One region of the Nonomuraea sp. 3N208 genome, then DNA from elsewhere that is predicted to be linked to it. Evidence: riboswitches for the same ligand, from Rfam matches in the RefSeq annotation. Region 1 holds a riboswitch; each other region holds the start of a gene.

Region 1 (2,190 bases):
ACCGTCTGCGAGACGAGCGGCTTTGGCCCGTTGTGAGGTCCGAGTTCTGCTGTTGGGGGGGAGGGCTCCCGATGGATGTGCTCACTGAAGGCGTTGAGCTGAGCCACGCGGATCTGGCGTTGCTGGCGGAGCTGGCCAAGGGGGTCACGGTAGATCGCGTGGGGAGACGTCTGGATATCAGTGGGCGGACAGTACGCCGGCGGTTACGGGGCATCTGCGACCGCATCGGCGTGGCCACGGCCATCGAGGCCGTGGCCTGGGCAGCGCGACGACAGCTGATCTGACGAACTAGTCGGCGATGCGCACCGCGCCGGCGTACGGCCGGTTCGCGATCGATGCGATGTGCACGACATCACCGGTTCGCGGGGCGTGCACCATCATGCCCCCGCCCAGATAGATGCCGACGTGGTGCAGGTCGCTGTAGAAGAACACGAGGTCGCCCGCGCGTAGTTCGGACTTGTCGATGTGCCGGCCCGCGGTCCACTGGTCGCCGGTGTAGTGCGGCAGCGAGATGCCCACCCGCTGGAAGGCCGCCATCACCAGGCCGGAGCAGTCGTAGGAGTTGGGGCCTTCGGCGCCCCAGACGTACGGCTTGAGCTGCTGCGTGAGCGCCCACCTGGCCGCCTGGGCGGCCTTGCCGTTGCCGGGGATCGGCAGGTTGATGCGTACGCGGGAGCCGGCCCGGCCGGCCTCGCCCATGGCCCGCCTGAACAGGTTGCTCTCGGCCTTGGCCACCAGTTTGGTGATCTTGTCGCGCTTGCTGTCGAGGTCCGCGACGATCTTCTGCAGGTCCTCCATGCGGGTCTTGGCGCCCGCCCTGGCGCGGGTGGCGGCGTCCATGGCCTTGGCAAGCTGGTTGACCTGCTCGCCCTGCTGCTGCTCCAGCGCGTACGTGGTCGCGGCCTGGTCGAGGAACTTCTCAGGGTCGGTGGAGGCCGTGAACGCCAGCGCCTTGCTCAGACCGCCGGTGATGTAGGCGTTCTGGGCGAGCATGGCGGCTTTGGCCCGCTTGGCGGCGAGGTCGGCCTCGCTGTCCGCCAGCGTCTTCTGAGCGGCGTCGGCGGCCTTCTGTGCGACCTTGTACTTCTCCCGCTGGCCGTTGTACTGCTCCGTCAGCGTCTCGATCTCGACATGCAGCTTCTCGACCTGCTCGGAAAGCTCCTTGAGTGAGGGCTTCGGGTCCGCGGACGCTGGAGCGGCGACGGGGATGGCGATCAGGAGCGCGGCCAATGTGATGCTCATCACGCCGAGGCGGCGTGAGAGCCGGGCCCGTTCCGGAGGGCGGGCATGCCTGCCCGCCGACTTCCCCCCACGGCTCAGCGTGCGCTTCACCAACCAGCTCCTCTCATTGACGCCTACCGGGTTAGCTGACGGGTTCGGGCCGGAGCAGCCCTACCGAAGAACTCGGATTCACCCCAGTGGTGGCGTGCGGAGCTCGCCACCGGTGGGTCCCCGGCTTCCCATGCGAGAATTTGGCGTGTCCCCCGCGCGCGACACGCGGGGAACGTCGTCGCTGGACACTAATGCACTCCGGGTTCGTGCTCAACCAGAACTGCTCGATCTGTAGAGGTTTCACAACTGCCGGGTCACAAGGTGATCTCGTGATCAACCGTGCAGAAGAGACTTTATGTCCTCTTTGTCATTACTTCTGCCGAACGCCAGAAGTAGCCGGGCTGGGACCCATGTGGCTCCTGGCATGTCACAGGATGGGGCCAGACGTGGGAGTTAGGGCCGAGCCGTAATGACATCTGTACTCTGGAGAGCCATGGAGCAGGTGGCCGAACTGACGACGCCGGAGACCGCGGTGGTGGTCCGGCGTGCCCGCACGCCCGACGTGCGGCGGATCAGGCGCCTGGTCGACACTTACGCGGGCGCCGGTCCCCGGCTCCTGGAGAAGGCCACGGTGACCCTCTACGAGGACGTACAGGAGTTCTGGGTGGCCGAGCTCGGCGGGCGGGTCGTCGGGTGTGGCGCGCTCCACGTCCTGTGGGAGGACCTCGCCGAGGTTCGCACGGTGGCCGTCGATCCCGAGTGTCGGGGCATGGGAATCGGCCACCGGATCGTCTCCGCGCTCATACGGCAGGCGAACGATTTGGGGCTGCGACGTGTATTCTGTCTCACTTTTGAGGTCGACTTCTTCGCGCGGCACGGCTTCCGCCCGATCCAGGGCACGCCGGTGTCACCCGAGGT
Region 2 (2,190 bases), on a different contig from region 1:
TTAGCTGACGGGTTCGGGCGTGGAAGTGCCCTACGGGGCGCTCGTGTTGAGCGCGCCGATTCACCCCAGAGAATTGGGTCCCCGGTTCCGCGTGATCGCGAATTCGGCGGCCGCGTCCCTCACGAATCTGAATGTCCGTGCTGGTGAGACGCGGTCTCGGCAAAACGAAGGGCGCTAACGCGGCATGAATCTTGCCTGGCGTACGCCCTGAGTCCTTAAACGTAAGCGAACGGCATAGAAAGATGCAAGCGAGGTTCGGGCGCCGGCAACAGGATCCCCTATGACATAGGCGATTGCGGGCAGAATTCTTTACCCAACTCCGGGCGGGGTTTACCAAACGCGCCGGCGGCTGCGACCTCCGTCCGACCGGCCGCAATAGCTTGCGATCAAGGTGACCCTGTGAGCACTGTGCGCCTCGTCCACGACTCGGGGAATGAGTTGCGCCTCGTTTGCGCTATCCATGGGGAGATATATACCTTTTGCGTAATCGCGGTATACGTCGTGGAGGGCTCTCGTCCGCGTCGTTGCCGTTTTGTTGACCGGATCGTGCGCGTCCCGAGGGGATCCCTGGGGATGACGTTCGGCCGCCGAATCCGCGCCTCGCGGAACCGGGGACCCATCCTTTCGGGGTGAATCGCACGCAACCCAGGCTGCGCGCGTAGGGCACTTCCACGCCCGAACCCGTCAGCTAACCCGGTAGGCGGTATGGAAGCAAGGAGTCAATGCCCCATGCTCAAGCCCCGGCTTGCCGCAGTCGTCCATTCCCTCAAGAACCGTCGCGACTTTCCCTCCAAGAAGCTCAGTCTCGCCCTCGGTGGCGTGATCCTGGCCGGAGCCACCGCCCTCACGGGCGTGGTCGGCACGGCAATCGCCTCATCCCCTGAGCACAGTCCTGTGCACGAGGCTCAGCCCGCGTCCGAATCGCTGGCCTTCGGCCTGGACATCTCCAACCACGAGCCGCTCTACGACTGGTCCGCGAGCTCGGCCCAGTTCGGCATCATCAAGGCCACCGAGGGCACGAGCTTCCGCGACGCCTCGTTCGCCAGGCACTGGCGCGAGCTCGACAAGAAGCAGATCGTGCGCGGCGCCTACCACTACGGGCACCCCGGCAACGACCCCATCGCCGAGGCGGAGCACTTCCTGTCCGTGGTGAACTCCCAGCCCGCCAAGCACGGCGACCTGCTGGTCCTGGACCTGGAGACCACCGACGGCGAGTCCGTCGACGAGGTCAACGCCTGGGCCAAGGCGTGGTTGTCGCACGTCAAGGCCAAGACCGGGATCAGCCCGATGTTCTACAGCGGCTGGAACTTCGCCGACACCTACGGCAAGGGCCTGGCCGAATACCCGCTGTGGGTCGCCCACTACAGCAAGCCCAAGGGTGCGGTCACCCCGCCCGCCGACTGGAAGTCGTGGACCATCCACCAGTACACCGACGTCCCCGTCGACGAGAACGTCTCCGCGCTGACCCCCGAGGAGTTGCGTGACCTGGGCCGCCCCGCCGCCTGACGCCCGCCTCCCGACCCAAAGCTCCTCGCGCCGCCTTCGGCTCAGGGACGGATGAGGACCTTCAGCGCCTCGCGGGCGGCCATCGCGCGATAGCCGTCCGCCACGTCCTCCAGGCCGATCGTGCGGTCGAAGACCCGGCCCGGGTCGATCGTCCCGTCCAGCACCTCGGGCAGCAGTTCCTCGATGTAGGCCCGGGCCGGGGCCACCCCGCCGGTGAGGGTGAGGTTGCGCAAGAATTCCGGAAATCCCATCGGCACCTCCTCGTACTGCGGCACACCGACCCGGCTCACCGCGCCGCCGGCGCGGGCCACGGCGAAGGCCGTCTCGATCGCCTCCTTGGTGCCGACACACTCCAGCACCGCCTGAGTGCCGTCGCCCCCGGTCAGCTCGCGTACCCGTTCGATGCCCTCACCGCCACGCTCGGAGACGAGGTCGGTGGCGCCGAACTCGCGCCCCAGAGCGGTGCGGGCCTTGTGCCGGCCCATGAGCACGATGCGCTCGGCGCCGAGCCGCCTGGCGGCGAGCACCGCGCACAGCCCGACCGCGCCGTCGCCGATCACCGTCACCGAGGTGTGCGGCCCGACCCCGGCCGTCACCGCGCAGTGGTGGCCGGTAGGGAACACGTCCGACAGGGCGAGCAGGGACGGCAGCAGCGGGGAGTCCTCCCCGACCGGCAGTTTGACC
Region 3 (2,190 bases), on a different contig from region 1:
GGCCCTGGCAGCGACGCTGGGCGCGGAGTCGGCCTACGACTCCTACGAGCGGCTGTGCGCCGACCCGGCCGTGGACGCGATCTACGTGGCCACTCCGCACGCCCAGCACCTCCAGGTCGCCGAGGCCGCCATCGCCGCCGGCAAGGCCGTGCTGTGCGAGAAGCCGCTTGCCGCCACCGTGGACGACGCCGAGAAGATGGTGCGCCTGGCACGCGAGGCAGGCGTCTTCTTGATGGAGGCCATGTGGATGAGGTTCAACCCCCTCATCCAGAAGATCGCCTCCGATGAGCGCTTCGGCGAGATCCGGTCCGTGCAGGCCTCTTTCGGCTTCACCCTGCCCTACGACCCCGCCCACCGGCTCTGGGCACCCGAGCTGGGCGGCGGCGCACTGCTCGACCTGGGGATCTACCCGTTCGGGCTGGCCCAGCTGCTCCTCGGCATGCCCTCCGGCCTGCGTGTCACCGGCTCCCTGGCCCCGAACGGGGTGGACGCGGAGACCGCCGGCGTTTTGCTCTATCCCGGCGGCAGGCATGCTCTCGTGGCGACCTCGTTGCTCGGGAATTACCCGAACGATGCCAGCGTTGTAGGCAGTCAGATGCGGGCAGACATCCAGGCTCCGTTCTGGGCGCCGCAGCGGATTCTCCTCACCGGGCCCTCCATGGAGCCGGAAGAGCACGTGCTCGATCCGGCCGACAACGGGTACGCCGGAGAGCTCCGCGAAGTCCGTGCCGCGACGGCCGAAGGCAGGACCGAAAGTTCGATCATGCCGCTTGACGAGTCCCTTGCCATGATGGGGCTTCTTGCCGACGCTCGCAGGCAACTTGCCTAGCTGGGCCTTTAGGCAGTTGTAATCCCCTTGCCCCATGTATTACCTTATGGGGCATCTTGCGGCATGCGTCCGGTTTGTCCGGACACGTCCGACCATCGCACGAAACATCACAGGACAGTCCTGTGACCGCTGAATCCGCCTTGCGCGGAACCGGGGACCCATGTCCTTTGGGGCGAATCGGCACTTCGGTGCCGTAGGGCAGCTTCCACGCCCGAGCCCGTCAGCTAACCCGGTAAGCGGCATGGAAGCAAGGAGTAACCCCTCGATGGCCAAGCACCCCATTTTCGCTGCCAACAAGATCAACATCGCCCGCGCCGCCCTCGGCGCCACCGTCCTCGCCGCTGCGTTCACCGCCCACGTCACAGGTGCCGCGTCGGCCGCGACGGACAAGCAGCCGGTCGCCTCCAAGGCCGAACAGGCCGGCATCAAGGCCGCGGCGACCGACAAGACCAAGATCAATGTCACCGCCGCCCAGGTCCTGGCCCTGGCCAAGTCCCAAGTCGGCACCAGTGAGAACGCCGCCGGCGGCGGCACCAAGTACCAGCAGTGGTACGCCAACTCCCAGCGCGCCGCCGAGACCATCGCCCGCGACGGCGGCAGCCGCGCCCACTACCTGAACGCCGCCTGGTGCGCGATGTTCGTCTCCTGGGTCGGCGAGCAGACCGGCGCCCGCCCGCAGGTCGGCTGGGACGCCTGGACCGTCGCCCACGCCAAGTGGTTCAAGGCCAACAACCGCTTCGGCACCGACGTCAGGCCCGGCGCCGTCGTGTTCTTCTCCTGGAACGGCAGCAAGGACATCAGCGACATCAAGCACGTCGGGTTCGTCGTCAAGGACAACCAGGACGGCACCATCTCCACCATCGAGGGCAACACCGGCAACGGCAAGGTCGAAGAGCGCACTCGGCCGAAGTCGCAGGTCGTCGGCTACGGCTACCCCGAGTACGCCGCCTGACGATCCCTGCGCCCGCACGAGCGCGCATCCCCACGCGGGACGCGCGCTCGCCGCGTTCACGGCCCGACCCTGAGCCGAACGCGCGCCCCTGCTGAGGCAGATGGGGTTCAGTCCAGGAAGAACCGCGCCAGAGCGGCTGCGACGGCGGCCGGGTCGTTCTCCATTGGGATGTGACCGGCGCGCGGGATGCGGACCAGGGAGGTGTTCGGCATCTCGGCGGCGAAACGCTCGGCGTGCCGGACCTCCTGGAAGGTGTCGTCCTCGCCCCACACCAGCAGCTTCGGCGTCCCGTCGGCCTGCAGCGCGGGCACCAGGTCCAGCGTGTAGCGGCTGTCGGCGGCGCCGGCCAGCGCCATCCACGACCGTCGCACCCGGGCGTCGTGCCACGGGTCCAGGTAGTCGGCCAGCT
Region 4 (2,190 bases), on a different contig from region 1:
GCCGAGGAGGGACAGGGTCGAAGGCGCGGCGGAACGCAGGCGCAGCTGCTCGTCCGACAGGCCCGCGCATTTGACGGCGAGGGTGGCGCGGTGCCATTCGAGCCAGTTGTTGAGCACCGTCAGCTCATCACCGGTGAGGGGTGGCGGGGTACGGGAGTCAATCACGAGCCCTGACCTTACCTTCGGCCCGGTGTGTGCTTTGGAGCAGCCGGTAGACGGCTTCGCGCACTGCTTCGTCCCTTACGTTGCGGATGAGGGCGTCAGGGGGCAGGTCTCCGCCTCCGTCTTGAGGGCGGGATCGCGGAACCATCCCGCCCTCGTCAGGCGGGCCGGCCTGCCCGGCTGTGCAAGTCGCTGTCCGCGCTGCCGTTGCCGCGGGCGCACAACCCTGACCCTGCGGCACTTCTAGTGCATGGAGATGTGCACGTGGTCGAAGTGGTTCTCGGTGATGCTGCCGCGGTTCCCCATCGTGCTCCAGCCGGAGCCATGGTTGATGCGCTGCTTCCAGATCACGTACTTGATCCCGAGCTTGTCCGTGTTCTTGATCGCCCACTCCGCGATCCGGTCGCCGAGTGCGAGGTTCGCGGCCGTCGGCATCGAGCCTCCGGTGCTCATCATGAAGTCGCAGGCGCGTCCGAGCGGGTGCTCGCCGCCTGAGCCTGAGCGGAAGCAACCCACCGTGTACGGCAGCGAGAAGTTCTTCCGCACCTGCTCGCGCATGAGCTGGGTCCGGGGGGTGATGTTGTCGGCTCCGGTGGGAAGTTCGGGGGCCCAGCTGCCGTCGGAGTTGCGGCCGGTGCCGAACGGCACGAGGTCCTCGAGCTTGTTCTTGATGTCCTCGATGACGTCCTCGGCCTCGTCGCGCTGCTCGTCCACCTCGGCCGCGTCCTTGCGGATCTCGGCCGCCAGCGCGGCGGCCTCCTCGGCGGCCTTCTCCTTGTCGTCGCGGGCCTTGGCCACGCCCAGCACGAACGCCTGCTGCTCGGCGGTCAGCTGGTTGAGCACGGCAGCGCTGCCGCCGTTCGCGGGCATCATGAATCCCGGCACCGGGGGGTTGCCGTTCTGGTAGCGGAGCCTGGCGATCTCGGCGACCCGCTGCTGGGCCGCGGTCAGCGTCTGCTCCGCCGTGGCCAGGCGCTCATCTGCCGTCTTGGCGGCCTGCTGGGCCTTGGCCAGCTCGACGCGCTTGAGGTTGTACTGCTCGATGAGCTTATCGATCTTGCTGTTGAGCTTCTTGAGCTGGGCGCGGAGCTCGGACTCCGTCGGTTTGGGGGCCGCCGACGCCGCGGTCGCCGGGAAGAAGGCGACGGCGGCGGCGGTGATGAGGCCGATGGCAAGACTCGCGGGGGACGAAGCCGCCACGTAGATGTTCCTCTCCCTCTGCCGGCCGGGTTAGCTGACGGGTTCGGGCATGGGAGGCCCCTACCACCGAAGTGGATTCACCCCAAGTGCGGTGGGTCCCCGGCTCCCGGGCAACACGCCCGGGATTAGGCGGGCAACGGCCGTTACGGCCGGTGCTTATCGGGATATTAGTGGTAGATCACGGGTCATGCGACCTTAAGTAGAAATCTATTAGTGATCTACTCGTGATCGAAGCATGCGTGCGGCCTCCTCCGGTAGCACGTCGTTGACGAAGGCCCCCATCGCCGACTCCGACCCCGCCAGGTACTTCAGCTTCTCCGGTGCACGCCTGATGCTGAACAGTTCAAGGTGCAGGTACGCCAGCTCACGGTCCCGTCGTACCGGTGCCTGGTGCCAGGCCGCGATGTAGGGCATCGTGACGCCGAACAGCCCGTCGAAGGCCCGCAGCACCGACGTGTAGAGCGGCGCGAACGCGGCCCGCTCCGCCTCTGTCAGCGCCGCCAGGTCGGGCACCTGCCGGTGCGGATAGATGTGCACCTCGAACGGCCAGCGAGCGGCGGCGGGCACGAAAGCCGTCCACAACTCGTTGGCCGCCACCACCCGCGTGCCGGCGGCCCGCTCTGCGGCCAGGACGTCGGCGAACAGGTGCCCCTTGTAGCGAGAGGCGGCGCCCAGTTGCAGCTTGGTCCGCGGGGTGACGTACGGGTAGGCGTAGATCTGGCCGTGCGGGTGCGCGAGCGTGATGCCGATCTCCGAGCCTCGGTTCTCGAAGCAGAAGACCTGCTCCACGCCCTCGACGGCGGACAGTTCGGCCGTGCGGTCGGCCCA

Evidence for each region. A riboswitch is a leader RNA that binds a small molecule or an ion and turns the genes downstream of it on or off. The one in region 1 is predicted to bind cyclic di-AMP.
Region 2: linked by a shared signal. The riboswitch ahead of ACTWPT_RS58680 (glycoside hydrolase family 25 protein) and the one ahead of ACTWPT_RS20115 (NlpC/P60 family protein) in region 1 are both predicted to bind cyclic di-AMP.
Region 3: linked by a shared signal. The riboswitch ahead of ACTWPT_RS31245 (CHAP domain-containing protein) and the one ahead of ACTWPT_RS20115 (NlpC/P60 family protein) in region 1 are both predicted to bind cyclic di-AMP.
Region 4: linked by a shared signal. The riboswitch ahead of ACTWPT_RS36280 (coiled-coil domain-containing protein) and the one ahead of ACTWPT_RS20115 (NlpC/P60 family protein) in region 1 are both predicted to bind cyclic di-AMP.

The regions. Positions count from the first base shown of each region.
Region 1 is NZ_JBQQBR010000012.1:177,559-179,748, reverse strand. Features, by position in the region: gene ACTWPT_RS20120 (LuxR C-terminal-related transcriptional regulator) at 72-284, shown strand; gene ACTWPT_RS20115 (NlpC/P60 family protein) at 289-1,242, opposite strand; cyclic di-AMP (ydaO/yuaA leader) riboswitch at 1,338-1,488, opposite strand; gene ACTWPT_RS20110 (amino-acid N-acetyltransferase) at 1,766-2,190, shown strand, end outside.
Region 2 is NZ_JBQQBR010000089.1:14,634-16,823, reverse strand. Features, by position in the region: cyclic di-AMP (ydaO/yuaA leader) riboswitch at 1-119, opposite strand, end outside; cyclic di-AMP (ydaO/yuaA leader) riboswitch at 576-718, shown strand; gene ACTWPT_RS58680 (glycoside hydrolase family 25 protein) at 730-1,506, shown strand; gene ACTWPT_RS58675 (zinc-binding dehydrogenase) at 1,548-2,190, opposite strand, start outside.
Region 3 is NZ_JBQQBR010000022.1:147,462-149,651, reverse strand. Features, by position in the region: gene ACTWPT_RS31250 (Gfo/Idh/MocA family protein) at 1-829, shown strand, start outside; cyclic di-AMP (ydaO/yuaA leader) riboswitch at 947-1,083, shown strand; gene ACTWPT_RS31245 (CHAP domain-containing protein) at 1,095-1,781, shown strand; gene ACTWPT_RS31240 (alpha/beta fold hydrolase) at 1,889-2,190, opposite strand, start outside.
Region 4 is NZ_JBQQBR010000028.1:12,759-14,948, forward strand. Features, by position in the region: gene ACTWPT_RS36275 (DinB family protein) at 1-165, opposite strand, end outside; gene ACTWPT_RS36280 (coiled-coil domain-containing protein) at 406-1,362, opposite strand; cyclic di-AMP (ydaO/yuaA leader) riboswitch at 1,368-1,504, opposite strand; gene galT (galactose-1-phosphate uridylyltransferase) at 1,573-2,190, opposite strand, start outside.